DNA from 4 places in the Pararhizobium sp. LjRoot235 genome. Region 3 is predicted to be linked to each of the others. Evidence: predicted binding sites of a transcription regulator. Region 3 holds the regulator's gene; each other region holds the start of a gene.
The links. Region 3 encodes LexA, which represses DNA repair genes until DNA is damaged. Its sites were predicted from a motif close to TGTTCNNNNTGTGTTCNG; they were not measured.

Region 1: ACSQ2Z_RS02520 (ImuA family protein) is a predicted target of LexA. The motif match lies at 2,810-2,827, and genes of this name have one in related genera.
Region 2: ACSQ2Z_RS08975 (ATP-dependent helicase) is a predicted target of LexA. The motif match lies at 3,827-3,844, and genes of this name have one in related genera.
Region 4: dnaE (DNA polymerase III subunit alpha) is a predicted target of LexA. The motif match lies at 2,982-2,999, and genes of this name have one in related genera.

Annotation. Positions count from the first base shown of each region.
Region 1 is NZ_CAXUSP020000001.1:533,848-541,020, forward strand. Features, by position in the region: gene ACSQ2Z_RS02510 (error-prone DNA polymerase) at 1-401, opposite strand, end outside; gene ACSQ2Z_RS02515 (Y-family DNA polymerase) at 398-1,816, opposite strand; gene ACSQ2Z_RS02520 (ImuA family protein) at 1,857-2,789, opposite strand; gene ACSQ2Z_RS02525 (metallopeptidase family protein) at 2,959-3,393, shown strand; gene ACSQ2Z_RS02530 (DUF1737 domain-containing protein) at 3,456-3,662, opposite strand; gene ACSQ2Z_RS02535 (HpcH/HpaI aldolase/citrate lyase family protein) at 3,666-4,568, opposite strand; gene ACSQ2Z_RS02540 (hypothetical protein) at 4,695-4,940, shown strand; gene leuD (3-isopropylmalate dehydratase small subunit) at 5,058-5,663, shown strand; gene ACSQ2Z_RS02550 (RidA family protein) at 5,670-6,071, shown strand; gene ACSQ2Z_RS02555 (hypothetical protein) at 6,058-6,510, opposite strand.
Region 2 is NZ_CAXUSP020000001.1:1,889,517-1,896,689, forward strand. Features, by position in the region: gene ACSQ2Z_RS08970 (CHASE2 domain-containing protein) at 1-148, opposite strand, end outside; gene ACSQ2Z_RS08975 (ATP-dependent helicase) at 1,281-3,785, opposite strand; gene ACSQ2Z_RS08980 (carboxymuconolactone decarboxylase family protein) at 3,889-4,299, opposite strand; gene ACSQ2Z_RS08985 (efflux RND transporter periplasmic adaptor subunit) at 4,484-5,701, shown strand; gene ACSQ2Z_RS08990 (efflux RND transporter permease subunit) at 5,698-7,173, shown strand, end outside.
Region 3 is NZ_CAXUSP020000001.1:2,472,821-2,479,993, reverse strand. Features, by position in the region: gene ACSQ2Z_RS11870 (hypothetical protein) at 1-242, shown strand, start outside; gene ACSQ2Z_RS11865 (hypothetical protein) at 732-950, shown strand; tRNA gene ACSQ2Z_RS11860 (tRNA-Cys) at 1,243-1,316, opposite strand; gene lexA (transcriptional repressor LexA) at 1,573-2,289, opposite strand; gene ACSQ2Z_RS11850 (hypothetical protein) at 2,542-2,874, shown strand; gene ACSQ2Z_RS11845 (hypothetical protein) at 2,948-3,223, opposite strand; tRNA gene ACSQ2Z_RS11840 (tRNA-Asn) at 3,414-3,488, shown strand; gene ACSQ2Z_RS11835 (class I SAM-dependent methyltransferase) at 3,712-4,542, shown strand; gene ACSQ2Z_RS11830 (LysE family translocator) at 4,672-5,304, shown strand; gene ACSQ2Z_RS11825 (SMR family transporter) at 5,472-5,834, shown strand; gene ACSQ2Z_RS11820 (SMR family transporter) at 5,821-6,147, shown strand; gene ACSQ2Z_RS11815 (SDR family NAD(P)-dependent oxidoreductase) at 6,135-6,977, opposite strand.
Region 4 is NZ_CAXUSP020000001.1:2,869,775-2,876,947, reverse strand. Features, by position in the region: gene proS (proline--tRNA ligase) at 1-201, shown strand, start outside; gene ACSQ2Z_RS13870 (lipoprotein-releasing ABC transporter permease subunit) at 212-1,522, shown strand; gene ACSQ2Z_RS13865 (ABC transporter ATP-binding protein) at 1,541-2,224, shown strand; gene ACSQ2Z_RS13860 (hypothetical protein) at 2,252-2,833, opposite strand; gene dnaE (DNA polymerase III subunit alpha) at 3,275-6,769, shown strand; gene ACSQ2Z_RS13850 (L,D-transpeptidase family protein) at 6,789-7,173, opposite strand, start outside.

The sequences.
Region 1 (7,173 bases), 1.9 Mb from region 3:
GAGCCTTTCTGGGTTCTGAGGTTTCCGGCGCTCAGCAGGCGGCAGAGATGAGCCCAGCCCTTCCTGTTTTGCGGGAAGGCGAGGATATCCGGCGTGCCATCGGAAAAAACCAGCCTTGCGCCCGGCTGGAAGGGAACCGGCATCATGGGTTGCTTTTCCGCTTCTCCCTTTTCGCGACGCTCCCGGTTTTCCGCAAGGGTCTTTTCATATTCTTCCTTCAGCGCCCGGACCTGCGCATGAGCCCGGACAACGCCTGCGACAGAATTCCGGTCGGCGATCCCGAGACCCGCGAGCTTCAGAAACGCGGCCTGCGTCACCATTTCCTCCGGCTTGGACGCCCCTTCGAGGAAGGAAAAATTCGTCCGGACGCCGATCTCGAAAAATTGCAGTGCCGTGCTCATGCGAAAACCCCATGCATGAACCAGCGCGGCGGCGGCATCTGGCCGTAGAGGCCTTCGCGGTAGATCCAGAAGCGATGGCCGGCATCGTCCTCTATGCGAAAATAATCCCGCGCCTGCACATCGGCGCCATCGATCCACCATTCCATGGCAAGCCGCTCCGGCCCCTCACTGCGGGAGACGCGATGCAGCATGCGCCGCCAGCGGAAGCTTTCCGGCGGGCCCTCCGGCACTTCGGCCAAGGAGACCTCCACCACCTCCGGTCGCGGAAACAGCCTCAGCGGCCGTTCGCCGCGGGACCAGGAAACACTGCTCTTCTCCGACTTCTTGCCGGATGACAGCGTGCGGATGGCGGGAGCAGCCGTCACCGACCGTTCCGGTACGTGGCTTTCGCGCAGTTGAAAACTCTGCAGGCAATCTTCGCCCAGACGGGCCGAAACGCGATCGACGAAGCTGGCAAGGGAAACATCCTTTTGCCGGTCGCCATCAAAATCCTCCTGCGCGGCGTCGAAGGCTTCATGGCGAGTGACGTTCAGCCGCAGGATTTCAAAACCATAACCGGCATCGAGGTCGTCATGAACGGCATGAAGGCGCTCGGAAAAGAGCGCGGCGATGCGCCTGGGATCGCGCAACGGCTGCGAGGCGCCGGCCGCGACACGAAAGACCCGGCCATCGACCCGGAACAGCACGAGCTCGAAAGCCCGCCCGCCCGCGCCGCGCTCTTCCAGGCTGGTTTTCAGCGACAGGGCGATCTGCCCGGTCAGATGCAGGATGTCTTCTTCCGCCTGAACGGGCTCGGCCAAACGGCGTTCGGCGGAGAGGCTGGCAACCGGCCGGCGAGGCGAGATCGGCTCCTCGTCAAGGCCGAGGGCCTGATCGAGCCGCAACAGAAGCTGCGCTCCGAAGCGGCGCGCCAGCGGCGCACGAGGCGCGTGGATGAGATCGCCGGTCTGTTTCAAGCCAAGCTTCTGCAGCGCGGCGACGGTCTCTTCCTCCAATCGCAGCGCGGCGACGGGCAGGGGCGAAAGTACAAGCTCCATCTCCTCGTCGGCAATGACGCCGCCATTGCCGAAGCGGGAGATCGCCCAGGAAAGCCCCGGCGCGGAGGATATGGCGCCGCGCGCATCGAGCCCCATCTGGAAGAGCCGCGACAGAATATCCTGGAGCAGCGCCTTCTCGCCGCCGAAGAGATGGACGCAGCCGGTGATGTCGAGATACAGGCCGTCCCGGCCGTCGAGCGCCACCAGGGGCGTATAACGGTCGCACCAGTCGGCGATGCCATCGAGCAGGCGGCGATCGGCCTCAGGGTCCTCCTCGACGACATCGAGCTTCGGACAGATGGCCCGCGCTTCCGCCACGGCCTGGTTTTTCTTAAGGCCGATCGCTGCCGCGGCCTCGTCGAGCGCCGTCAGCCGCATGGCATTGTTGAGCCGGCCGGAACAGGCGAGGGGTTGGGCCTCAGGACGCCTGATCGAACGCCAGGACAGGCCCCATTTCCTGCGGGCGATCCGGTCGGTTGAAAGATGCGGAAAGGCGAGGGCGAGAATGCGCTGCGCGCTTGAGCGGAGGCCGAGCCTGTTCTGGCTCGCGGGCGGGGAAAAACTGACGGTCATGGGGGTTCCACTCCAGAATGAGGGAGAGGGGCGCCGGATTTCGGCTCTTCTCCAGGGTGAGACGGAAAACCGGATTACCGATGCTGCCGCCAAGCATCGACCGGTCCGGCAAAAGCCTGATTGCCGCGGGCGCGGGTTCGACCAGAAAACGGAAGGCAGCACTGCTTGCCTCCTCGTCTCCGGATTGCCGCAACAGGAAGAGCGGCCGCCCTGCCGCCTTTGCCCTGAGACTGAGCCTCCGGCTTTCGGTCAGGCCGAAATGGGCCGGATTGCCCTTGACCTCCAAGAGGGTGACGGCGAAGGCGCCGCTTTCGACCGCCGTTTCGGCAAGCCAGAGGGCTTCGTCCAGCTTGCGGGGTGCCGCATGGAGGAAACTCTCCGAATCGAGGCCATAATCCTTAAGCCCCACCGGATAGGGCACGCCGGCCTCCATTGCGGTGACCCGGTCGGCGATCCAGAGGATCGGCGCGGGATCGGCCGCCGCCTGTTTTTGCATGAGGGCGGAAAGCGCCAGGGCAAAACCGGCCGAGACCGTTGCATCGCGCAGACAATGCGAGCGGATTTCCGACAGTCCGTCGAGCGGTACGCCGCCCTCCAGAGCCTCGTCCAGTATCGTCACGCCCAGCGGCAGACGATGCTTTTCCCTGTCTGCGCTGCCACGTTCGGCCAAGGCCTCCTGCCGGGCCGCCGCCATGGCAGGGACCGGTTTGCCTTCCAGTCTTGCTATCTCTTCACGGAGCGCAAAAAGCCGCTCACGCGCCATGGGCGTCTGCACCATGACGTCACTCCAATCCGTATTGTTCCTGTTATGTTCTTATTGATTCCAGAGCTTCAGGGAAGAGTCAACGACAATTTATGAGAATTTATTCCTTGACAGGGCACATCCAAATTCAACCCTCGAAAAACGCTTATGAAATGGCTATATCAAGGGGCAATAAGGAGTGCCCATGGCCCGCATAGACCAGAGCGACGATTGGCGCGAACGCCACGCGCCGACAATCAGCACATTCGAATCCCTGGCACTGGAGGCCTACAGTCACCTGCCGGAGGAATTCCGGGCGCTTGCCACCAACCTCACCATCGAGATCGACGACTTTCCGAGCGAGGACGTTTTCGAGGACATGGCGCTGGAAACGCCCTTTGACCTGCTCGGCCTGTTCGAAGGACGCGGCATCGGCGAACGCTTCACCATGGAAACCGGCGAGATGCCGAACCGGATCATCCTCTACCGCCGGCCGATCCTCGATTATTGGGCGGAAAACGAGGAAACGCTGGGCGATATCGTCACCCATGTGCTGATCCACGAGATCGGCCATCATTTCGGCCTGTCCGACGACGACATGGAGCGGATCGAGGCGAGCGTCGAGCATGTGGGCGGCTGAGCTGCCCAACAGCCCGAAGGCTGAAAGCGCCGCGTATCAAACGACGCGCGGCGCTTTTCATTTTACTGCTCTGACAGCTTCATGTCCGGGTGATAGTCCTTGCCTTCGACGTCCTTGACGATCGCCTGTCCGGTCATGGGCTGGCCCGTCTGGCTGTTGAAGGAAAGTACGGGCGAGCCGTGCAGCGACCAGCCCTTGTTGAGGGCGTCGGTGACGCGATGGCAAAAAGCGGCATCGTCGGTGCCGGTGAGGAAACGGTAGAGTTTCATCGTTCAAGTCCTTTTATGCTGAATGGCCTCTGCCTTGGCGGCGAGGCGCAGGGCCTGCTCGAGATGCAGGCGCTCGACCATCAGGCCATTGAGATTGATGACGCCCTTGTCGCGGTTTTCGGGAAGCGCGAAGGCATCGATGATGGCTCTGGCCTCCAAGACGGCGCCAGCATCGACGCCGAAATGGTCGTTGGCCGGGCCGATCTGCGCCGGGTGGATCAGCATCTTGCCATCGAAACCCATGTCGCGGCCCTGGGCGCATTCCGCGGAAAACCCGGCCGTATCGCTGATATCGTTGAAGACGGCATCGAGGACATCGAGACCGCAGTTGCGGCCGGCGAGCAGGATCTGCATCAGCCAGGGCACGAGATAGGTGCGTCCGGGCAAAGCGGGCACGCCGGTTTCCTTGCGCAGATCGTTGAGGCCGGGCACGAAACAATCAAGCCTGCCGCCGCGTGTGCGGCCGGTCTCGGCGATCGCCGCCGCATTGAGCACCCCGTGCGGGGTCTCGATCATTGCCCAGAGACGCAGGGTATCCGGCGCGTCGTTTTCCGCCAGCACGTCTGCGACCGCCTGGATGTCCTGCGGGCTTTCCACCTTGGGCAAGAGGATGGCGTCGGGCGAAAGCGCAAGCACCGCTGCCAGATCCTTTTCGCCGAAGCGGGTTTTCAGGCCGTTGATGCGGACGATCACTTCTATGTCGCGGCGCCGTTTGCGGGCGAGGTGACCGGCAAGCGTCTGGCGGGCCGCGGCCTTGTTGTCGAAGGAAACGGCATCCTCGAGATCGTAGATCACCGCGTCGCAGGCAAGGGTGGCGATCTTGGCAAGGGCGCGGGGATTGTCGGCAGGCACAGAGAGCACCGAGCGGCGCAGGCGGACGGGATGGCGATCGGCAACTGAATTCATGCGGCTTTTGTGCCCGGCTTTCGCCTTTTTCGCAAGCCAGACCTGTCATCGAGAAGGGCACTACCAAAGCAGGTCTTGCAAGGTCGAGCGGGCGGGCCCACATTTGGGGTAACGAAAGGTACGATCATGCAAAGCATTCGCTCTCTCCTCTTCACCGCCGCCGGCATCGCGTTTATGCTGATGGCGCTGGTCTTCACGGCTTCGCTCGGCCTGGCGCTCGCCGGCATCGCGACCGTGTTCGTTATCGGCAGCGCCATTTCCGCGCGGCTTTCGCCGAAGCCGGTGCGCGCGGCGGCAGGCCGCACAGCGGGACGGCAGGAGCGTGAACCGCGCATCTGGAACGACGGACGCGGCACGATCATCGATCTCTAAGGGCGGAAAGCCGACTTTCCGGCTTTCCGGGGTGAGATTTTCCTTCATTTCGGCGCAAAATTGCTCTAAACGCTGGGCGGAAATTTTTCCGTCCCGTTGAAATCGAAGGCCATTGCCATGGACAAGTTCGTCAAGCTCACCGGCGTTGCCGCGCCCCTTCCCGTCGTCAATATCGACACGGACATGATCATTCCGAAGGATTACCTGAAGACGATCAAGCGCACCGGCCTTGGCACGGGACTGTTCGCCGAAGCCCGCTACAACGAGGACGGCTCGGTTAATCCGGATTTCGTGCTCAACAAGCCCGCCTACCAGAACGCCAAGATCCTGGTTGCCGGCGACAATTTCGGCTGCGGCTCGTCGCGCGAACATGCGCCCTGGGCACTGCTCGACTTCGGCATCCGCTGCGTCATCTCGACCTCGTTCGCCGACATCTTCTACAACAACTGTTTCAAGAACGGCATCCTGCCGGTGGTGGTCTCGCCGGAAGACCTGGAAAAGCTGATGGACGACGCCAGCCGCGGCTCCAACGCCATCCTCACGGTCGATCTGGAAGCCCGGGAAATCACCGGCCCGGACGGCGGCAAGATCACCTTCGAGCTCGATGAATTCAAGCGCCACTGCATGCTGAACGGCCTCGACGATATCGGCCTGACGCTGGAGAAGGCCTCCGCCATCGACACGTTCGAAAAGGCCAACGCCGCTTCGCATCCCTGGGCCTGAGCCCCGATGCCCAGCGCGAGAAAACTGATCTCGTCCGGCTCGCCGTTTGAAAAGACGGCGGGCTATTCGCGCGCTCTGGTCCAGGGCGACTGGTGCTTCGTTTCCGGCACGACCGGCTACGACTATGCCACCATGACCATGCCGCAGACGGTGGAAGAACAGACCCGCAACTGCCTGAAGACGATCGAGGCGGCGCTGACGGATGCCGGATTTTCGCTGAAGGACGTGGTGCGCAATCACTACTATGTCACTGATGCCGCCTTTGCCGATGCCGTCTTCCCGATTTTGGGCGAGGCCTTCGGCGATATCCGTCCGGCGGCAACCATGGTGGTCTGCGGCCTGATCCGCCCGGAAATGCTGATCGAGATCGAAGTCACCGCCTTCAGGGGGATGATCAGTCCTCGATGAGGGGCGGACCCAGGGGCTTGGCCAGCCCGGCCTTTGCCAGTTCCTGATGATAGTAGAGGAACACGCTGCGCCGGAACGCGATCATCTCCCGCTCGTCCTCGGTCTTCGCCTGCGCCAGACATTGCGCAACCATTTCGGGCGTTGCAAGGTCGATCGTATCGGCGAAAAAATCCGGCATCTCGTTCACCTCTGCATCAGGCATGTATACACAAAGGCATTCCAAACTGTTGACCCTGTCGAGACAGCGGCCATCGCGGCGGCAGCGCCGCACCCCGCAACCCCGATGATTGAGCCAACCCGTTGCGGCGACGCGAAACAAAACATCGATGGCGGGTGAGTTTTCCGGTTTTACATAGGGCATGGGCTGTCTTTCCCTTTTACAAGTGGTCCAATGGAAATGGGAGGGCGTCCCCGCGCGGTTTGCCACCGTGGTTTTCAAGCATGCATTCACTCGGACGGGGCACCGGAAGCCGTCTCTAATGAATAAGTATATGTGACGCCTTCCAGCGCCCCGTTTGGCGTTCTCTCGGGAGCTTTCCTCCCTACAGACCCCGACTTCAGACCCTCTGCCTCGGAACGACTTCGTAGCGTAGGCTTCCGGACCGGCATTAAGCATCTCGATCCGGTACGTCACGCGTCCTGTCCCGACATGTGTGCCCCACAGGCACGCCCGCCCCATAAGGACGGAGGGGATCCATTTTCCGGGGGCTCTCCTTCCGGTCCGCCTGACGTTCGCAGCCTCCTTGCCGAAGGCCACGAGGTTTCCCGTGGAGCGCCAGCCCTGCCTCGCCGCAAACGTCTTGCGGTGTATCCGCGACTGGACGCCATGATCATGGCACAGGTTTTCCAGGCGGGGATGAGCGGGGAAAAACTTCTAGGAGGGAAAAACCCGCAGCAGCGTCCCGGCAGGCCTTGCAGCAACCTTGACATCGAAGTCGATTTAAGGAAGCTATGTAGCAGTTTCGTATCGCTAGGCAATTGAGTGCCCCTCATCCGGCCCTCCTTGTTTCGATAAGAGGGTGCCGCTTGTCCCCTCTCCCCGCTTGCGAGGGGAATCGCATATGGATCGAAGGCGATTGCGACAAGCTCCCCTTCTTCCCGA
Region 2 (7,173 bases), 580 kb from region 3:
GGAATGCCCGCGGCGCGATGCGCTGATACTCGTCGAAGGCCACTGCACGGGCCTGCCGCATGAGTTGAGGGTCACTGGCGCGCAACATCGTCAGGATCGCCACGATCATCAGACCGACGATGACGCCAACTTGCTGTGCACGTGTCATGACTACGCCATCCGCCCCTCTGGCATCGAGCCTAGCACAGCCGGCGCCGATGGGGAAAACAGGCGTTGGCGGCTGTGAGCGGGTGGCTTTCAGAAGGGACTTTTCCCGCTCGCACCGGTGCGGGCAGCAGATTCTTGTCGGGCGCCCTTTGTTGCTGCGGCCTCCTCTTTGGTGTCGTCATCCTCGGGCTTTACCCGAGGATCCAGAACCGGAGCCAACCCACGTCTGCGCGTTGGGTTTGCGTGTGGATCCTCGGGTCAAGCCCGAGGATGACGACCGGGAGGGCACGGTTCCATTCTTCACGCGCGATCGCTCGCCGTGTTTTTGGTTTCTGTTCGGACGGGGCGCTGAAAGCTGCCTCGTATGAATAGAATAGGTGACACCTCTCAGCGCCCCGTTCGGCGGTTTTTGCCCGCAAACTCGTTCCGCTACGGCCTTGTCGGCCCTCTGTGCGATTGCACGCCCGCAGCAGCATCGGCCTGCGGAGGGGAACCTTCTTGCGAGCCCCAGCCTCGGGGACTTCCGTCCTTTCCCCGAACCCGGCGCCGGCCCCGCCTCGCAGCCACGGCTGGCAGCGTATCCGTGGGCGGGACGAGCGGATTATGGCATGGATGTAAGGGGCGGGGAGTTTGCGGGTGATTTTTTTCGCGGCTGCGGGTCGGCATTGGCGCTTGACCGAAGTTTGTGGGCTTGGCTTTGGGCTTTGGAGAGCGCGGCTGTGGATCCTCGGGTCAAGCCCGAGGATGACGGAGGGGAGGTGGGCGTGGAGGACCATCGCTGGCTTTGTGTTTCAATATGCTGTTGTAGGATGACGGTGGGGAGGGAGGACTGTCGATGAACGGTAAGCCTTGATGGGCAGGATGGTTATAGGGAGGCTGCCTAAGAAGGGTTGTCATCCTCAGGCTTGATCCAAGGGACAAGCACGCGCATCGCCCGGATGTAAGCGTTGGTGACTACGGATGGATCCTCGGGTCAAGCCCGAGGATGACGGAGGGGAGGTGGGCGTGGAGGACCATCGCTGGCTTGGTGTTTCAATCTGCTTTTGTAGTTGTCGGTTTTTTTCAATCCGAATCCCCAAAGCCGTCATCCTCGGGCTTTACCCGAGGATTGACCCGAGGATCCAAGCCGAGCGTCACACCCGCTCGACAAACCCGTCCAGCACCCGTTTCTGCCCGGCCCGGTCGAAGTCGATCGTCAGCTTGTTGCCCTCGATCCCGGCAATATTGCCGTTGCCGAACTTGATGTGGAATACGCGGTCGCCGACGTTGAATTTCGAAGGTTCGTCGATCTTCGACTTGGCGACGAGCTCGCCGTCGATGGTGCGGGCGCGGGGGCCGCTCTCACCGTAGCCAATGCGCTCTATGCCGACGCCGGAGCGGCTGCCCCAGTTGTCGCGAGTGGCGTCGGTCTTGTGGGCCTGGGCGCGTTTCCAGCCGGGGGTGGAATAGGAATTGGCAAACGGCTCCTGCTTGTCGAAGCGCGACTGGCCGTAACCGCCGCGGTTGTAGCCGCCATAGGACTGTTCGGTCTCGGCGACGTCGACATGGGTGACGGGCAATTCGTCGAGGAAGCGCGAGGGCAGCGTCGATTGCCACAAGCCGTGGATGCGGCGGTTGGAGACGAACCAGATGTGGCAGCGGCGTTTTGCCCGCGTCAGGCCGACATAGGCGAGGCGGCGTTCTTCCTCAAGGCCCGAGCGGCCGCCTTCGTCGAGCGCACGCTGGTGCGGGAAGAGGCCTTCTTCCCAGCCGGGCAGGAAGACGGTTTCGAACTCGAGGCCCTTGGCTGAATGCAAAGTCATGATCGAGACGGCGTCGAGGTTTTCGTTCTGCTCGGCATCCATGACCAGCGCGATATGTTCGAGGAAGCCGCGCATGCTCTCGAACGCCTCCATCGAGCGGATGAGTTCCTTGAGGTTTTCGAGCCGCCCGGGCGCTTCGGCCGATTTGTCGTTCTTCCACATGTCCGTGTAGCCGGACTCTTCGAGGATGGTTTCGGCAAGCTCCGTATGCGGCGTGGTTTCAAGCAGGCCCTGCCAGCGCTTGAACATGGTGACGACGTCGAACAGCGATTTGCGCGGCTTGGCCTTCATCTCGTCGGTTTCGATGAGATCGGCAGCCGCTGCGAGCATCGGGATATTCCGGCTGCGGGCATAGTCGTGAAGGCTGCGCACCGTCGTATCGCCAAGGCCGCGCTTCGGGGTGTTGACGATGCGTTCGAAGGCGAGGTCGTCGGCGGGCTGGCAGACGAGGCGGAAATAGGCGAGCGCATCGCGGATTTCGAGCCGCTCGTAGAAGCGCGGGCCGCCGATGACACGGTAGTTGAGGCCGAGCGTGACGAAGCGGTCTTCGAACTCGCGCATCTGGAAGGAGGCGCGCACCAGGATCGCCATGTCGTTGAGATTGTGGTTCTGGCGCTGGAGCTGCTCGATCTCCTCGCCGACGGCGCGGGCTTCCTCTTCGGAATCCCAGGCGGCATGCACCTGCACCTTGTCGTCGTCCGGGTTGGTGCGGTCGGTGAACAGCGTCTTGCCGAGGCGGCCTTCATTGTGGGCGATCAGATGGGCGGCGGCGCCGAGGATGTGCTCCGTCGAGCGGTAGTTGCGCTCCAGCTTGATGACCTTGGCGCCGGGAAAATCCTTCTCGAAGCGCAGGATGTTGTCGACCTCGGCACCGCGCCAGCCATAGATCGACTGGTCGTCGTCGCCGACGCAGCAAATGTTGACGGTGCCGCCTCTGATCTCCCCCTCAGGGGGGGAGATTGGGCCGCGTGCGCGCGGCCGTTGGGCAAGCAGCCGCAGCCACATATACTGGGCGGTGTTGGTGTCCTGGTACTCGTCTACGAGGATATAGCGGAACTTGTCGTGATATTCGCGCAAGATATCCGGATGGGCGCGGAACGTGCGGATCGGGTGGAGCAACAGATCGCCGAAATCGCAGGCGTTCAGCGTCATCAGCCGGGCCTGGTAGGCGGCGTAGAGTTCGCGGCCCTTGCCGTTGGCAAAGGCGCGGGCATCGCCTTCGGGGATGTCGGCAGGGCCGAAGCCCTTGTTCTTCCAACCGTCGATCAACTGGGCAAATTGCTTGGCCGGCCAGCGCTTGTCGTCGATGCCCTCGGCCTGGATGATCTGCTTGATCAGCCGCACCACGTCGTCCGTGTCGAGGATGGTGAACGAGGACTTGAGCCCGACAAGTTCGGCATGGCGACGCAACAATTTGACGCCGATCGAGTGGAAGGTGCCCATCCAGGGCATGCCCTCGACGGCTGAGCCGACCAATACGCCGATACGTTCCTTCATTTCGCGTGCCGCCTTGTTGGTGAAGGTGACGGCGAGGATCTGGCTCGGATAAGCGCGGCCGGTCGACAGGATATGGGCGATGCGGGTGGTGAGCACGCGGGTCTTGCCGGTGCCGGCGCCGGCGAGCACGAGAACAGGGCCATCGAGGGTTTCGACGGCGTCGCGCTGTTCCGGGTTCAGGCCGGAGAGATAATCGGGCGCCCGATGCTGGTCACGTGCTGCCATGGCGCGGGCGGCGATGCCGCCTGAGGGCGCTGGCGGCACCGGCCCATGGCCGCGCGCGGGGCGCGGCGCCGGCTCCTCATCGAAGAAGGGAATGTCGTCAAATCCATTGCTCATGCGGCTCAATGTAGTGATTCGGTGCCGAAAGGCCAGAATTCCGTTCTTCTTTTATTCCGTGAAGTCCAGCTTCATTGCGCAAACAACCGCGTTTCCGCCGCGATCAGGGCCGATGATCGGCATCGAAGGCGGGATCGACCGGGACCTGCAGCGCCGTCGCCAGCTGGTTGGTCTTGCCGGCGAGCGAAATGACGCGCAGGAGATCGGCATGCTTTTCGGCGGTCATGCCCTTGGCCCTCGCAGCGGCCGTATGGGAATGGGCGCAGTAGCCGCAGCCATTGGTGACGGAGACGGCGATATAGAGCATCTCCTTGGTCAGCGGATCGAGCGCGGACGGCGTTGCCATCACCGCCTTGACCTCGGCCCAGGTGTCTTCGAGCAGGCCGGGATCGAAGGCGAGGTAGTGCCACATATTATTGATGAAGTCCGACTTGCGGGTGGTGCGGATGTCGTCGAACACCACTTTGACGCGGGGATCGGATTCCGGGCTCTGATTTTTGGCGATGGTGCTCATGGGGTCTCCGGGCTGAATTGACGGGCCAGCGGCCGCGCTGGGCCGAAAATGGCTTTCATTACAATTGCGTAATGATGGTATTGTGGCATTGCCCGCGCCGCGGCAAAAGGGGATAGTTGGCCTTGTTTGATGGACCCCGCGCGCTGTTGCTGCCGGGAGCCGTGGATTTCAATGGAGTTCGTTGATGCGGCTTTGGAAGCAGCTGTTGATCAGCCTGGTCATTCTCGTGGTGGGTCTTGGTATTTGGGTCCGCTTCGTGCCGGGCGCCGGCGCGATGCTTGCCAAGGCGGGCGTACCCGAGCAACTGCTGGTTTTAGCCGCAAAGCCGGCGGATGGTGCCGCGGAAGGACAAGGACAAGGTTCGGGACAAGGGTCGGGCCGGCGCGGGCAGGCTGGCGGTGCGCCGCTCGTCGTCACGCAGCCGGTGGATAGCGCCGTTGTCAATGACAGGCTGAACGCGATCGGCAATGGCGAGGCCATCGTCTCCGTTGCCGTCACGCCGCAGGCGACCGGCAATCTGATCGAGATTCTCGCCAAATCCGGCGATCGGATCAAGAAGGGGCAGGTCATTGCCCGGCTCGACAGCGATGAACAGAAGATCGCGGCGGCCCAGGCCAAAGTCGCCGTCGACAGTGCCCGCGAAAAGGTCGAGCGCAACCGCAAGCTCGGCGATGCCGTCTCCGTTGCCGTATTGCGCGAGGCGGAATTCGCCATGCAGGCCGCCAAACTCGCCCTGCAGACGGCCGAACTCGATCTCAAACGCCGCGACATCGTCGCGCCGTCCGGCGGCATCGTCGGCATCATCACCGTCAATCCGGGCGACTACGTCACGACCTCGACGCCGGTCGCCGTCGTTGACGACCGCTCGCAGATCCTCGTCGATTTCTGGGCGCCGGAGCGGTTCTCAACGAAGATCTCCGTCGGACAGGCGGTCACTGCGTCGGCCATCGCTCTGCCGGGTTCGGAGTTTTCCGGTGCCATTCACGCCATCGACAACCGCATCGACCAGGCAAGCCGGACGCTGAGGGTCAGGGCGCGGATCGATAATCCCAATGATACTTTGCGGGCCGGCATGTCCTTCTCGGTCTCGGTCCGTTTCCCCGGCGACAAGTATCCGACGGTCAATCCGCTGGCGATCCAGTGGAGCGCCGACGGCTCCTATGTCTGGCGCGTCGATGAGGACAAGTCGCAGAAGATTCCGGTCAAGATCATCCAGCGCAATTCCGACAAGGTGCTGGTCGAGGCCAAGCTTGCCAAGGGCGATGCCGTGGTGATGGAAGGCGTGCAGCGCCTGCGTGACGGCGGCACCGTGCGTGTGGCGAGCGACGAGCAGCCGCGGCAACAGAAGCCGCAACAGAGCGGTCAGGAACAGAAGGTCTCCGAAACGGAGGCCACGAAATGAGCGGGGGCGGCGAGCATCACGAGGCAGGGCGCACGGCCGGTTTTACCGCATTGTTCATTCGCCGCCCGATTTTCGCGCTGGTGGTCAACACGCTGATCATCGTTGCCGGCCTCGCGGCCTTGAATGGCATCGAGATTCGCGAGTTGCCCCAGGTGGATCAGCCGGTGGTGTCCGTCAACACGACCTTCGACGGCGCTTCGCCGGAGACGGTCGACCGTGAGCTGACCTCGGTGATCGAGGGCGCCGTGTCGCGCGTGCAGGGCATCAAGGAGATTTCCTCGACTTCGCAATATGCCCAGAGCCGCGTCACGCTGCAATTTTCCGATACGACCGATATCGGCCAGGCCTCCAACGATATCCGCGATGCGCTCGGCCGGGTGGCGAACCAGCTGCCGGAAGATGCCGATGAGCCGCGCATCGTCAAGGCGGACGCCGACAGCCAGCCGATCCTTCGGCTGGCGCTGACGTCCGACACGCTGTCGATGGAAGACCTGACGCTGCTTGCCGAAAACGAGATCACCGACCGGCTTGCCGCCGTCGAGGGCGTTGCCGACGTGCAGATCAACGGCGACCAGGAGAAGATCTTCCGCATCGACGTCAATCAGTCGAAGCTGGCCTCGCGCGGATTGACCGTGGCCAATCTGCGCGACGCGCTGGCAACTGCCTCGCTCGACGTGCCGGCTGGATCACTGACCAGTGCCGACCAGGATATTTCGGTGCGCGCCACCGCGGGCCTGCAGACACCGGAAGAATTCGAAAACCTGATCCTCGGCGAGAATGTGCGGCTTGGTGACGTTGCGACGGTAACGCTCGGCCCTGATATCGGCACCTCGTCGCTGAGGTCCGACGGGCGCCAGGGCATCGGGCTTGGCATCATCCGGCAGGCGCAGTCGAACACGCTCGACATTTCCGAGGGCGTGAAGAAAGCAGTGGCAACGATCGACGAAATATTGCCTGAGGGCACGCAGCTTAAGGTGACCAGCGACGATGCCGTGTTCATCGAGGGCGCCATCCACGAGGTGGAAATTGCGCTCGCTGCTTCCGTGATCATCGTCACCATCGTCATCTATCTTTTCCTGCTCGATTGGCGGGCGACCCTCATCCCAACCCTCACCATGCCGATTGCGCTGGTCGGTACCTGTGCGGCGATCTATATCGCTGGTTTCTCGATCAACATCCTGACGCTGCTGGCGATCGTGCTGGCGACAGGGCTGGTGGTGGATGATGCGATCGTCGTGCTCGAAAACATCGTACGGCGACGTGGCGAGGGCATGGGGCCGCGGGCGGCGGCGGTGCTCGGTACGCTGGAAGTGTTCTTCGCCGTCATCGCTACGACGGCTACCCTTGCGGCGGTCTTCGTGCCGCTGTCGTTCCTGCCGGGACAGACGGGCGGGCTGTTCCGGGAGTTCGGCTTCGTGCTGGCCTTTGCCATCCTGCTCTCGGCTTTCGTGTCCTTGACGCTCTGCCCGATG
Region 3 (7,173 bases):
TCAGAATCCAACCGCTCGTGGAATGGGGCGTTACGTCTATGCCGCTGCACGGCGCCGTCGTTCTGCGGCTCGGCTATGCGCTTTCGCAGCGTGAGTGGGATGTGTATCAGTCAACAGATCGTCCGCCGCACCAGATTCAGGCAGCAATGTCTGCAGCGGACGCGAAGGAACTCGGCACCCAATTGATCTTGTACGCGGAATTGCTGGACGTTCCTGCATCAGGCTTTCCCAATGGGGGGTAATGAAAATGCTGACGGGCGCGACACCCAGTCAGCGCGAACGCCGGTGCTATTACTCGCCGCTCGGTTCGATCCTGCGTGACATACATGCATCCCTTCAGGGTGGAATGCCTGGAGCATCTGGCTGCCCCGACGACCAGCGCCAGACGCGTCTTCCGCCGCAACCACGAAATTTCTATATGACCCAGCGGCTCCCTCTTTTCCATCACCGTCATCCTCAAATCCGATGAGATTTTACGAAGACAATTTCGCGCCTGTTGTTCCGCGGGAACTAACCCGCGCGGGTGGTCCGGCAGCGCGAAGTTTTGAGAGCTGGAGCGGAACTTTCTAACCGGAATCACGCGATAACGATTCACTCGATCGTCAAATCGTGCTAGGTTCGAGGTAGAGGCAGACCACATCGGTTGTTGCGAGCCGTTTCTGTTTGCCTGCCGGATCGTCCAGTACCGTCTGGGACTGGGATTTGACCCATCCGCGGTGAAGGAGAGCACCATGCATTACAGCGTGCAGTTTTTCACCTGGACGCCCAAAGAGGGCGTCCATCAAGTCGGCTCGACGGTCGAGATCGATGCGGTCAATCCAAAACTCGCGGCCGTGTCACTTTTGGGCCTCCGGCTGGATGAGACCGGTACGGCCAGGAAACTGGCAGTCCGCGTCTGGAATGCGCCGGATGACAGCAAGGTCGATTGCGAATGCTTCTACTATCATTGATCGCCGGCCGCATTCCGCAATGCTAAATTCTCCTGCATTTCGTCGCCATTGATTCGGAGTTTCAACCGGAGTGCATCGTCATCGCCAGCGCGCCGCCGCGCCGCATTTGGAACGCGTTTTTACCGGTTTCGCGAAACGTCGGAATTGCTCTTTTAACGCGGCGAGACACGCGTTATCGGTCCCATCGGCGTAAACATCACGCCGATATCCGTTCATGGCGGCGTGATGGAACACGGTTGCCAACATGGTTGAAGCGGCGACCCTATCCAATTGTGAATATTGTGGAAAATTTTGGAGGCCTCGCCCGGAATTGAACCGGGGTACAAGGATTTGCAGTCCTCTGCGTCACCACTCCGCCACGAGGCCTCGTAACGATCATCTCTTAATCGTGTGACGGGCGTTTAGACCGATTTCCCATCCAGTGCAAGACGCCTTGGCCGAATTCCAGTTTTTTCTCATGGGAGAAACCTGTCTCCCACCCGTTGCCGGTTCGCGTCGCGAGGAAAAGACCGCACATTGCTGATACCAAACCGCCGGCGACTACTGTCGGGCCCCCGCTAACGTCAATTTTCAAAGAAAATCAGCCGCCTGTATCCCCGGCGCGCGGACGCAGGTTTGCCGCTCAATGGTAACGTCGGATCAGGCCCACGAGCTTGCCTTGGATCTTGACCCGGTCGGGACCAAAAATCCGGGTTTCGTAGGCGGGGTTGGCAGCCTCGAGCGCGATCGATGCGCCCTTGCGGCGAAACCGCTTCAGCGTTGCCTCCTCATCGTCCACCAGGGCGACGACGATCTCTCCGGGACTGGCGCTGTTGGTATTGCGTATGATGACGGTGTCGCCGTCGAGAATGCCGGCCTCGATCATCGAATCGCCGCGAACTTCCAGTGCATAATGTTCGCCGGTTCCGACCATCTCGAGCGGTACAGAAATATCGTGCGTATTGTTCTGGATCGCCGAGATCGGCACACCGGCTGCGATTCGCCCCATGACGGGGATCGAGACGGAGCTATTCTCATTGCTGGCCGCGACCGGTTTGGCGGCGACTGGCGCCGGCGGAGCGCCGCGGCTGCCCTGGATGACGCTCGGCGAAAAGCCGCGCTTGGGCTGCAGGCTCATGGAATAGGCCTCCGGGAGCCTGATGACTTCAAGCGCGCGTGCCCGGTTCGGCAGGCGCCGGATGAAGCCCCGCTCCTCGAGCGCCATGATCAGCCGATGAATGCCGGATTTCGAAGCGAGATCCAGCGCGTCCTTCATCTCGTCGAAGGACGGCGGCACGCCCGATTCCTTCATTCTTTCGTGAATGAACAGAAGCAGTTCCTGTTGCTTGCGGGTCAGCATGAAAGATCACTCCGGAAATCGAGAAACAAATCAAGAACGAACACTATATGTTCCATATGTGTTCCGCAAGTCCCATAATTCGTTGAACCTTTTCAAGGTGCGAGTTTTTGGGCTTGCGGCGCCGAAAACCGGCATTCAGCGCTCTCACCGCCGATGTCCGCCTTTGCTGAGCGGAACATTTGCCCCGTCCGGCCGTTTTCCGCTCATGTTGAAACCTGTGGCGGCGGCACGGTCTGCTTCCAGGAGGCAGGGATGGTCGTCAATGGACGCGGTAACAAGATTTCGCCCGAAGACACGAACCGGGTGGTGAAGATCAGCGGTGTCGAAGCCCGGCAAGGACCGCTTGGCCGCCCGGTGCTGATGGTTCTCATCGCCAGCCTGGTGCTTGCCCTCATTGCCTGGGCGGGCGCAGAGATATTCGGCGAAAGCACCGACAATGATGCGGCGACACGGATAGAGGAAACCACGCCGGCGGCCAAGGACACCGATCAGGGCGCCGTCGACAATGCTCCGGCGACCGGGGAACAGATGCAGCCGGCCCCGGTCGACAAGGATCCGACCCCACAAACCGGTTCCAGCGGCTAGGGCCATTGGCACCTCATCGAATAAAGGCCTACGACGACCCTTGCAGCCGGGCCCTTGCAGAGTGGCGCAGATTTTACGGCGTCTGCCGCTTGCGCGCCCACCAGACGGAAAGTTTGCGGCGCTGCCGCCGGACGAAGGCGAGGTCATGCGACAGCACGATCAGGCCCAGCGGCACCATCCAGAAGCCCAGAACCGGCAGGAAGCCGAGGATACCGCCAAAGAGCAGCGCGGCGCCAAGGGTGATACGCAAGGTCCGCGACTTTGGCAGGCGCAGGCGCCACGCCCCGAGAATGAGTTCATGTCTGCTCGCATCGATACCGAATTTTTTCGTTTTCTGCGCTTCTGCCATAAACTCACCTGCCTTGCTCTCGATGCCGTACACCATAGCGCGGATTTGCGTGCGGCTCTTCCAGTGCGCGGCCTTCCCGGATGGGGAGTTCTCCACAGTCAGACAAGATTGTGCACTTTTTTTGAAAAACCGCTTGGCAAATCGGTAAAGCATTTGTATTAGCAGCCTCACTTCTGCAGCGCGCAGATGATCCCTGGTAGCTCAGCGGTAGAGCATTCGACTGTTAATCGACAGGTCGCCGGTTCGAATCCGGCCCGGGGAGCCAGTTTCAAAGGGCTGCACTTATGGTGCGGCCCTTTTTTCTTTGCATTTTTTCAGTGTGATGAGACCGGCCCGCATGCTCCCCAGTCGCCTGACCTTACTCACAACTGCGTTGTCGCCTATACTCTGCGGTACAGTTCGGGCGCATTGCAGCGGCCTGTCGCCGCGTTCGAGGATGCGTGCGCTGCGGCCAACTTGGTGCGCGGCCCTCACCCCACGGGTTCACCATGACGGCCGAAAAAGTGTCACTGACAGGGGAGAAGGAAACCCTCCTCATCACGCTTTACGCGAAGGCCGGGGAAAGCCGCCTGCCGGATACCCTTCTGCGGGATCGTTTCGCCGCCGAGGCCGTCAGCCGGATCGACTATGATTTTTCGCGGCTGATGATCGATCGCGACCTGATGATCGGCGTGGCGATGCGCGCCCATATTCTCGACGGCTGGACGCGTGACTTCATCGCTCGCCATCCCGACGCGACCGTCCTGCATCTGGGCTGTGGGCTGGACAGTCGCATATTCCGCATCGATCCCGCGCCGAACATCCGCTGGTTTGACCTGGACTATCCCGAGGTTGTCGCGCTGCGCCGAAAACTCTATCCTGAGCGCGACGGTTGTAGTCTGATCGGATCGTCCGTAACGGACCCGAATTGGCTCGCAGATGTGCCGGCCGACCGTCCGGCGATCATTGTTGCCGAGGGGCTTTTTCCTTATCTGCCGGCCGACGAAGTCCCGAAGTTGCTGCGGCGGCTCACCGCGCATCTCCCGAGTGGTGAGTTGGTCTTTGATGGCTATAGCCGGTTCGGCCTGGCGCTCATCAGCTGGCAGCCTTCGGTTCGTGTGACCGGAGCCAGGCTGCATTGGGCGATAAACGATCCGCGTGAACTCGAAACTGAGGTTCCGCGGCTGAAACTGTTGACTGAAGTGCCGGCCTATGATCCGGAAGCTTACGATCCGAGACAGATCGCCAGGCTATCCTGGGCGGCGCGTCTGGCGATTTACGCCTTCGCGGCGGCTCCGGTCCTCGGGAGAATCGGCTGGCTCCTGCGCTTTCGGTTTTGAACCTCGCGCCATGCGCCCTCCCACCGGGCTTGACGTGCCCGGCAGCCTTGCGATCAGCTGACGCGACAATCCTGCAATTCCATAGTAGAGAAGACTTCCGCCCTCGCCGGCCGAAACCGGAGCCCGACCATGCCATCAATCGATCTGCTGATCGCCTTTCTTGCCACGACCGCGGTCTTTGCCTACATCCCGGGCCCTGCCATGCTTTATGCCGCGGCCCAGACGATCGCGCGCGGCCGATGGTCGGGACTGATGGCTGTATTGGGCATTCATCTCGGCGGCTATGTCCATGTTTTTGCAGCGGCCGCCGGCCTTTCGATCCTGTTCCACGCCGTGCCAATGCTCTATATGGCCGTGAAATTCGCCGGGGCGGCCTATCTTGTCTGGCTCGGCATTTCGCTTTTTCGCGCCCGGGTGCAGGGGGACGTGACCCTGCCCGGCATCGAGCCGAAATCCGCCCGGCGCGCCTTTTTCGAAAGCGTCACCGTCGAGGTTCTCAACCCGAAGACGGCGATCTTCTTCGTGGCCTTCTTGCCGCAATTCGCCGATGTCTCCGCCGCGTTCCCCGTCTGGCTGCAGCTCGCCATTCTGGGGACGATCGTCAATCTCATGTTTTCCTCGGCCGATATCGTCTGTGTGCTTCTGGCCGGCGCCGTGATCGGCCGGCTGCGCCGCTCGAGCCAGGCGCAACGCCTCATGCAGCGTGCCGGCGGCGCGATGCTGATCGGGTTGGGTGCTCATCTTGCTTTTCAGAAGAGCTGACCGGTTGAGCTGGGTGAACAGTCGGAACGGCGTGGCGCCGCTGCAGGGACCGGCCGCCCGTTTCAACCACCCGCCCCGCAATAAAGTCATCGCTACAGCTTTACCGGCGCTGTCGGTGAGCTTATGCAAGCCCCAACGTCTTTAATCGAACATTCCAAGGGGATGATGTGCGCCTTGCATGGGTTTTTCTGGCGCTCGCCATTACCACTGAAGTTATCGGCCTGACGGTGATGAAAGCAGCCTCCTCCGGCGGCGGCGCCTGGGGCTATGCGGTGATGTATGTCTCCATCGCCCTCTCCTATGTCTTCCTCGCCAAGGCGGTGAAGAAAATCGCGGTCGGCATAGCCTACGCGATCTGGGAAGGCTCCGGCATTGCGCTGATCACGCTGGTCTCGGTTTTCATCTTTGATCACGTGCTGAGCAATCAGGAGATGATCGGCCTGATGATGGCGGTCGGTGGCATCATTCTCATCAACGCAGGCGAAGTTCACGATGAAGAGGAACTGGAAGTGGCCGATGACCGCGTCTAACGTTTATTTCCTGTTTGCGGTGCTGGCGGGGGTGCTGGATGTTGCAGCCAATCTGGCGTCCACCAAGTCGAACGGGTTTGCCCGCCGCGGCTGGGGCGCCTTGTCGATCCTGCTCGTGCTTTCAGCCTTTGCTCTGTTGGTGGAAGCGGTCAAAGGCATGGAACTGGCAATCGCCTACGCCATCCTCGGCGCAACCGGGATTTTCGGCACGGCCATTTCCGGCCGCCTCCTCTTCCGCCAAAAACTGAAGCCGATCGCCTGGGTCGGACTTGTCCTCGTCTTCGGTGCGGTTGTCGTGCTTCACACGGCCTGAGGGTCGCGCGCCATCGTCTCCGCGGCGTGACGCTGCGTTACAAGCGGCCGGTCCTTCCATCCGGTCAGCCTGTTCAGCAGCCAGAAATAAAGCCCATAAGGCAGGAGCTTGAGCAGTTTCATCATATAGGTGAAGCGCTTTGGAAAGGTGATCTCGAAACCACTTGATTTCAGGCCTTTGGCAATACCTTCAGCCGCCTCTTCGGGGCTGATCAAAGCCGGCATCGGAAATTCGTTCTTGGCAGCAGACGCCGTATCGACAAAACCTGGATTGATGATCTGCAGGCGGATGCCGGTCTTGTCGAGGTCGAATTTCAGGCTTTCGGCCATATTGATCAGTGCCGCCTTCGTCGCGCCATAGGCAGCGCTCGTCGGCAGGCCGCCGTAGCCCAAAACGGAGGAGACGATGGCGATCTGCCCGTGCCCCCTCGCCTGCATGTGGCGCACGGCTGGCAAGAGGCAGTTGACCGTCCCGAGCAGGTTCACCGCAAATGTCTTCTCGAAATCCTCTCGATGCATATCCTCGCCATGCACCGGGATGGAGACGCCGGCGTTGAGTACAGCGAGCGCCATCGCGCCGCGTTCATATTCGATGGCCGCGAGAACGCGCTCCATATCCCGCGGATCGGTGACGTCGCCGTCCAGCACGATGATCTTGCCCGGTCCCGGTGCTTCGTGTTGCAGCTGAACCAGCTTTTCGTGGTCCCGGGCCGTGACCGCCACGTCGAAGCCGTCTCTTATCAGATGCAGCGCCAAGGCCCGGCCGATGCCGGAGCTTGCCCCCGTGACCCAGGCCAAACCATGCTGCGGATGTGCGACAAAGTTGGTCATGGGTTTTCCTTTCGCTGCTCCAAGCTGCGTCACCCCGAAGTCCGGGATCACAAAACAATACGCATTGAAACGGAGTTTGTTCCCGCATTCGGGCCATTCGACGGCAAGCACCAAGCTGAACATCAGCCGTTGATTTTCCGGACCTGTCGTGCCCCGGAACCGGGTCGCCCAGGATGCCGGGGACAAGAAACGGATC
Region 4 (7,173 bases), 400 kb from region 3:
CTTGATCCGCTCTATGACGACAAGGACGATCGCGCCGGCACCAAGTTTGCGACCGCCGACCTGATCGGTGTGCCGGTGCAGATCATTGCCGGTCCACGCTCCGTGGCAAACGGCGAGGTCGAGCTCAAGGATCGCAAGACTGGCGCCCGCGAGACGTTGACCATCGAGGCTGCGATCAACAAGCTGACTGCTTCGAAATAAGGGAGCCGGGATGAGCGCCACCACGCTAGAGCAGGACAAGGCAGCGGCCGCCGTTCAGCCGCCGTCGAGCCGTCCGTTTTCGACGTTCGAGCGCATGGTGGCCTGGCGCTATCTGCGCTCGCGGCGCAAGGAAGCGTTCATTTCGGTGATCGCCGGCTTTTCCTTCATCGGCATCATGCTCGGCGTGGCGACGCTGATCATCGTCATGGCGGTGATGAACGGCTTTCGCACCGAGCTCATCTCGCGCATTCTCGGCATCAACGGCCACATGATCGTCCAGCCGCTCGACGGGCCGCTCGACAATTATGCGGACCTGGCGGCGAAATTTTCCGGCGTCAAGGGCGTCACCATGGCGATCCCGATGATCGAGGGCCAGACGCTCGCCTCGGGGCCGGGCGGGGCGGGCACCGGTGCTCTGGTACGCGGTGTGCGCGCCGATGATCTCATCAAGATGAGATCCATCTCCGATCATATCAAGTCCGGCGACCTCGTCGGCTATACGGCCGGAACCGGTGTTGCCATCGGTTCACGCATGGCCGAACAGCTCGGCATCACCGCCGGTGGCACTATCACGCTGGTGGCGCCCGAGGGCGACGTGACGCCGATGGGCGTCAACCCGCGCGTCAAGTCCTATACCGTCTCGGCGATCTTCGAGATCGGCATGTCGGAATATGACGCCTCGATCATCTTCATGCCGCTTGAGGAGGCGCAGCTCTATTTCAACGCCGAAGGCATCGCCCAGTCGATCGAGCTCTTCGTCACCAATCCGGATCTGGTCGATGACCTGCGCCAGCCGATCGAAGATGCCGCCGGCCGCCAGGTGCTGATCAGCGACTGGCGCGACCGCAACAAGACGTTCTTTTCCGCCCTGCAGGTCGAGCGCAACGTCATGTTCATGATCCTCACTTTGATTGTGCTGGTGGCGGCGCTCAACATCGTCTCCGGCCTGATCATGCTGGTGAAGGACAAGGGCAGCGACATCGCCATCCTGCGCACCATGGGCGCGTCCTCCGGTTCGATCATGCGCATCTTCTTCATGACAGGCGCGGCGATCGGTATCGTCGGCACCTTCGCGGGCGTGCTCCTTGGCATCGTCGTCTGCCTCAACGTCGAATCCATCCGGCAGTTCTTTTCCTGGATTTCCGGCACGACGCTGTTCAATCCCGAGCTCTATTTCTTGAGCCAGCTCCCGGCCGACATGAACCCGGGCGAGACCATTTCAGTCGTCGTCATGGCGATCAGCCTATCCTTCCTTGCCACGATCTTTCCGGCCTGGCGCGCCTCGCGCCTCGATCCGGTTCAGGCTCTGCGCTACGAATAAATGAGGATTACAGACACGATGAATGCGCGCGTGGCATTGCAGCTTTCCGGCGTCGAGCGTCATTACACCCAGGGCGAGGGCGTTCTGTCGATCCTCAAGGGCGCCGACTTTTCCTTGCATGGGGGGCAGACGGTCGCGCTCGTGGCGCCGTCGGGCACCGGCAAGTCGACGCTTTTGCATCTGGCAGGGCTGCTCGAGCGGCCGGATGCCGGCGAGGTTTTGATCAACGGCCAGTCCTGCGGCACCCTCGGCGACGAGCAGCGCACGGCGATCCGCCGCAACGACATCGGCTTCGTCTACCAGTTCCACCATCTGCTGCCGGAATTCACGGCAATCGAAAATATCATGATGCCGCAGCTGATCGCCGGCCTCAACAAGGCTGAGGCGCGCGAACGGGCCGCAGCGCTGCTCGACTATATGCGTATCGGCCACCGCGCCGAGCATCGCCCCTCGGAACTTTCGGGCGGCGAGCAGCAGCGTGTTGCGATCGCCAGGGCCGTCGCCAATGCGCCGTTGGTGCTGCTGGCCGATGAACCGACCGGCAATCTCGATCCGGAAACGGCAGGCTATGTCTTCGAAGCGCTGGAAGCGCTGGTGCGTCAATCAGGGCTCGCGGCCATGATCGCCACGCACAATTATGAGCTCGCGTCGCGCATGGACCGCCGCGTCACCATCGAGGATGGCAAGGTCGTGGAACTTTAGCAGCGAACACGGCGCTATGAAGCAACCCTATTCGTTGCCACAGGCCGACTGGCCGCGATCGTCCGACCAATCTTTCAGCAGCACGATTTCGCCCTTGGTGGCGATCGGCTTGCCACTGCTCTTGCCCTTGCCCGTGAGCACGTTGAAATCGCATTCCGAGGTGTTGTCGAGATCGAGCGTGTCGTAAGACGAATAGGTGTATCCGGCGACCACGAAATCGAAATTCCGGTAGGCGACGGTCAGCTTCTGCTCCCAGCGGTTGCGGCCGATGGAGTCGTTATGTGACGTGATCAGGATCGAGCCGTTCGGCAAGGCAGCGATCAAGGGGGCTCGACCGGCCATGATATGGTCCCCCCAGACCTTGTTCGGCGCCACGGTTTTCAATTTCAACCGCGCGGTATCTCCGTCATCGAGGTAGATATAGACCGTGTGATCCTCCTCGCTGCCCTCAGGCGCTGAAACCAGCATTGCAAGATCCAAGCTGCCGTCCTTGTCCCAGTCGCCGGTGGCGGCGGAGACGATGCGCTCGGGATCGATCGCTTCGGCAGCCTGCGCCGCAGTTGCGGAAAGGCCAATAAACGCCGTCATGACGGCCAGTGACATCCTCATTTCTAAGCCCTTTGATTGTCATCGGCGTGAGACTAGTCGGCTCGCCTGCAGGCGTCCAGAGGTCCTCACTGTCGGAGGAAGCCCCGATTGAAACTGTTTACCATCTCGCGAATGCCGAGACGGAAGATCTGCTGTTGTTGCTTGACGAGTGAACATAAATAGAACAAGATAAGAACATAACGGAAAAAGGAGCCTTGCAATGACTGACTTTCTTCGGGACCTCGCTGCTTTCACCTCAATCGCCATGTTCGTGGCCAGCTTTTCGATTATCGTCATGGGGATGTGACGCGCGTTTTCTCATGATAGCGGTGGGTGCTTCATATGCCCGGCTGTGGACAAGCGGTAGGTCACATGAAAAAGCCGCTGCCTGGCGGATGAAATCTGGACACCGGCGGGCGGAAACGGGATATCCTCAGGCCCTCATGGGAATCGGGGTGCGCGATGGCGGATGCAGTAAACGACAAGCAGCAGGACGGTGAAGCATCTCCGCAGTTTGTGCATCTTCGCGTTCATTCGGCCTTTTCGCTGCTCGAAGGGGCTCTGCCGATCAAGAAGATCATTGGCAAGGCCGTGGCGGACGGGCAGCCCGCGATCGGTATTGCCGACACCAACAATCTGTTTGCAGCGCTTGAGTTTTCGCTGAAATGCGTGGATGACGGCCTGCAGCCGCTGATCGGCTGCCAGTTGTCGATTGATATGGAGGATGAGGCCGAGGGCGAGAAGCGCGGGCACGCGCAGCACCTGGCGAAACTTCCGGCGATCGTGCTGATCGCTGCGACGGATGCCGGTTATGTCCGTCTCGTCGATCTCGTCAGTCGCGCCTATCTTGGCGGCGAAGGCAACCAATCCGTCCGCATTGCCTTGTCCTGGCTGCAGGAGGTCGGAACGGAAGGCCTGATCGCGCTGACCGGCGCGTCGGGCGGACCGGTTGATATGGCCCTGAAGTCCGGTCATCCGGCTCAGGCTGAGACCCGGTTGAAAACGCTGGCCGCACTGTTCGGGAACCGTCTTTACGTCGAATTGCAGCGTCACGGCAAATATGATCGCCGTCACGAGGGGCGGATCATCGACCTCGCCTACAAGCTCGAGCTGCCGCTGGTCGCGACCAACGAGCCGTTCTTTCCGTCGCCGGCTGAGTTCGAGGCGCACGATGCGCTGATGGCCGTGGCGCACAATGCGATGGTGTCGGATGACAGCCGCTTCCGTCTGACGCCGGATCACTACCTGAAAAGCCGCAAGGACATGGCGGCGCTGTTTGCCGACCTGCCGGAGGCGTTGGAAAACACGATCGAGGTCGCCAGGCGCTGCGCGTTTGTGCTCAAGACCCGCGGACCGATCCTGCCGCGGTTCACCGGAGCCTCTGACGATCCGGCGGAAGCTGAACGCGCCGAGGCGCTCGAACTGCGCCGTCAGGCCGTCGCGGGCCTGGAAGACCGGCTGCAGAAGCTGGGCATATCGCCCGGCTACTCCGAGACGGACTATCGCGAGCGGCTAGACTTCGAACTCAGCGTCATCGAGAAGATGAAGTTCCCGGGCTACTTCCTGATCGTTGCCGACTTCATCAAATGGGCGAAGCTTCAGGATATCCCCGTCGGGCCGGGCCGCGGTTCAGGTGCGGGATCGCTGGTCGCCTATGCGCTCACCATCACCGACGTTGATCCCCTGCGGTTCTCGCTGCTGTTCGAACGCTTCCTCAATCCGGACCGCGTCTCGATGCCCGACTTCGACATCGATTTCTGCCAGGACCGCCGCGAAGAGGTGATCCGCTACGTCCAGCGCAAGTATGGCCGGGAGCAGGTAGCGCAGATTATTACCTTCGGATCGCTGCAGGCGCGCGCCGCCTTGCGCGACGTCGGCCGCGTGCTCGAAATGCCCTATGGCCAAGTCGACAAGATCTGCAAGCTGGTGCCGAACAATCCGGCCAATCCGACGCCCTTGTCGAAGGCGATCGAAGAGGAGCCGCGTTTCCAGGAGGAGGTCGACAAGGAGCCGGTGATCGGCCGGCTTCTGGATATTGCCCAGAAGATCGAGGGCCTCTACCGCCACGCCTCGACCCATGCCGCCGGCATCGTCATCGGAGACCGGCCGTTGTCGCAGCTCGTGCCGATGTACCGCGATCCGCGCTCGGACATGCCGGTCACCCAGTTCAACATGAAGTGGGTGGAGCAGGCGGGGCTGGTGAAGTTCGACTTCCTCGGGCTGAAGACGCTGACGGTGCTCAAGGTTGCCGTCGATTTCATCGCCAAGCGCGGCATCGAGGTCAAGCTCGAAGCGCTGCCGCTCGACGACCAGATAACCTACGAGATGCTGTCGAAGGGCGACACCGTCGGCGTGTTCCAGGTGGAAAGTGCCGGCATGCGCAAGGCACTGATCGGCATGCGGCCGGACTGCATCGAGGACATCATTGCGCTGGTGGCGCTGTATCGTCCGGGCCCGATGGAGAATATCCCAGTCTACAACGCCCGCAAGCATGGCGAGGAAGAGATCGAATCGATCCATCCGAAAATCGACTATCTGCTCAAGGAAACGCAGGGCGTTATCGTCTACCAGGAACAGGTGATGCAGATCGCCCAAGTCCTGTCCGGCTATTCGCTGGGCGAAGCCGACCTTCTGCGCCGCGCCATGGGCAAGAAGATCAAGGAGGAGATGGACAAGCAGCGTGCCCGCTTCGTCGACGGCGCCGTCGCCAATGGCGTCTCCAAGGCGCAGTCCGACATGATCTTCGATCTGCTCGCCAAATTCGCGAATTACGGCTTCAACAAGTCGCACGCGGCCGCCTATGCCATCGTTTCCTACCAGACGGCCTATCTGAAGGCGCATTATCCGGTCGAGTTCCTGGCGGCGTCGATGACGCTCGACATGTCGAACACCGACAAGATCAACGATTTCCGCCAGGATGCAGCCCGGCTCGGCATCGACGTTATTCCGCCGTCGGTGCAGACCTCCTTCAGGCGCTTCGAGACCGGTGACAACCGCATCTACTACTCGCTGGCCGCCATCAAGGGCGTCGGCGAGGCGGCTGTCGATCACATCGTCGAGGTGCGTGGAGACGAGCCCTTCGCCAATCTCGAGGACTTCTGCCTCCGGATCGATCCGAAGCTGCTGAACCGCCGCGTCTTCGAAAGCCTGATCTGCGCCGGCGCCTTTGATTGCTTCGGCCATGACCGGGCCGAACTCGTGGGCGGCCTCGACCGCGTCCTCGGTTTTGCGCAGATCGCCCAGGCCAACAAGGTCAGCGGCCAGAGCGACATGTTCGGGGCAGGGGCGGCCACCGGGCCGGAAAAGATCAGCCTGCCGGCCTACGCGCCATGGCTTGCTTCGGAGAAGCTGCATCGCGAATTCCAGGTGCTCGGCTTCTACCTCTCCGCCCATCCGCTCGACACCTACAACGACCTGCTCGCCAAGATCCGCGTCCAGACCTTCGCCGATTTCGCCGCTTCGGTAAAAAAGGGCGCGACTGCCGGCCGGCTTGCGGGCACGGTAACCTCGAAGCAGGAGCGGAAGACCCGCACCGGCAACAAGATGGGCATCATCGCCTTTTCCGATTCGACCGGCCAGTTCGAGGCGGTGCTGTTTTCGGAGGCGCTCAACCAGTATCGAGACCTGCTCGAACCCGGAAAATCGCTGGTGATGACCGTGCAGGCGGAAGAGCGTCCGGAGGGTATCGGCCTGCGCATCCAGACACTGCAATCTCTGGAGGAACGCTCGCTGCAGCTGCAGAAGGCGCTGAGGGTTTATGTTCGCGATTCCGGCCCCTTGCGCTCGGTCGCCACGCATCTGAACACCAAGGGTGACGGGCTCGTTTCCTTCATCGTCATCAAGGACAATGGTCAGCGCGAGATCGAGGTGGAGCTTAGCGAGAAATACCGCATCTCGGCCGAGATCGCCGCGGCGCTCCGAACAGCTCCCGGCGTGATCGACGTCGAACTGGTGTAGCAGAACGCCTCCCTGCAGCTCAGGGCCCGCTTCGGGTGATTGTCACGAAGTTGGTACCGTCACCGGTTTCCTGTCCAAGGCCCATGTCGGATATGGTCATCGACGATCCCTCGGTCAGCAACTCGTTGATCCGCTGGCGTGCATCGTCGGGGATGGTGATGCGACCCATCGTGCGCTGGACGGCATTGAAGGCCATCGCATCCTCTTCGAGGGTAATTCCAAGCCGTTTCTTTATCGGACCGGGCAGCGCATTGTCGAGCGTCATGGCGAACCACTCGCCCTTGCCCGTCGAGGCGTCGCTGTTCTGGAACTGCAGGAAATGTGTGCCGAGCGCGATCTCGGGCTGGGCGATCACCACCGGCGTTTCGAATAGCGGCTCGAAATTGCGGCGCACCAGAAGCTGC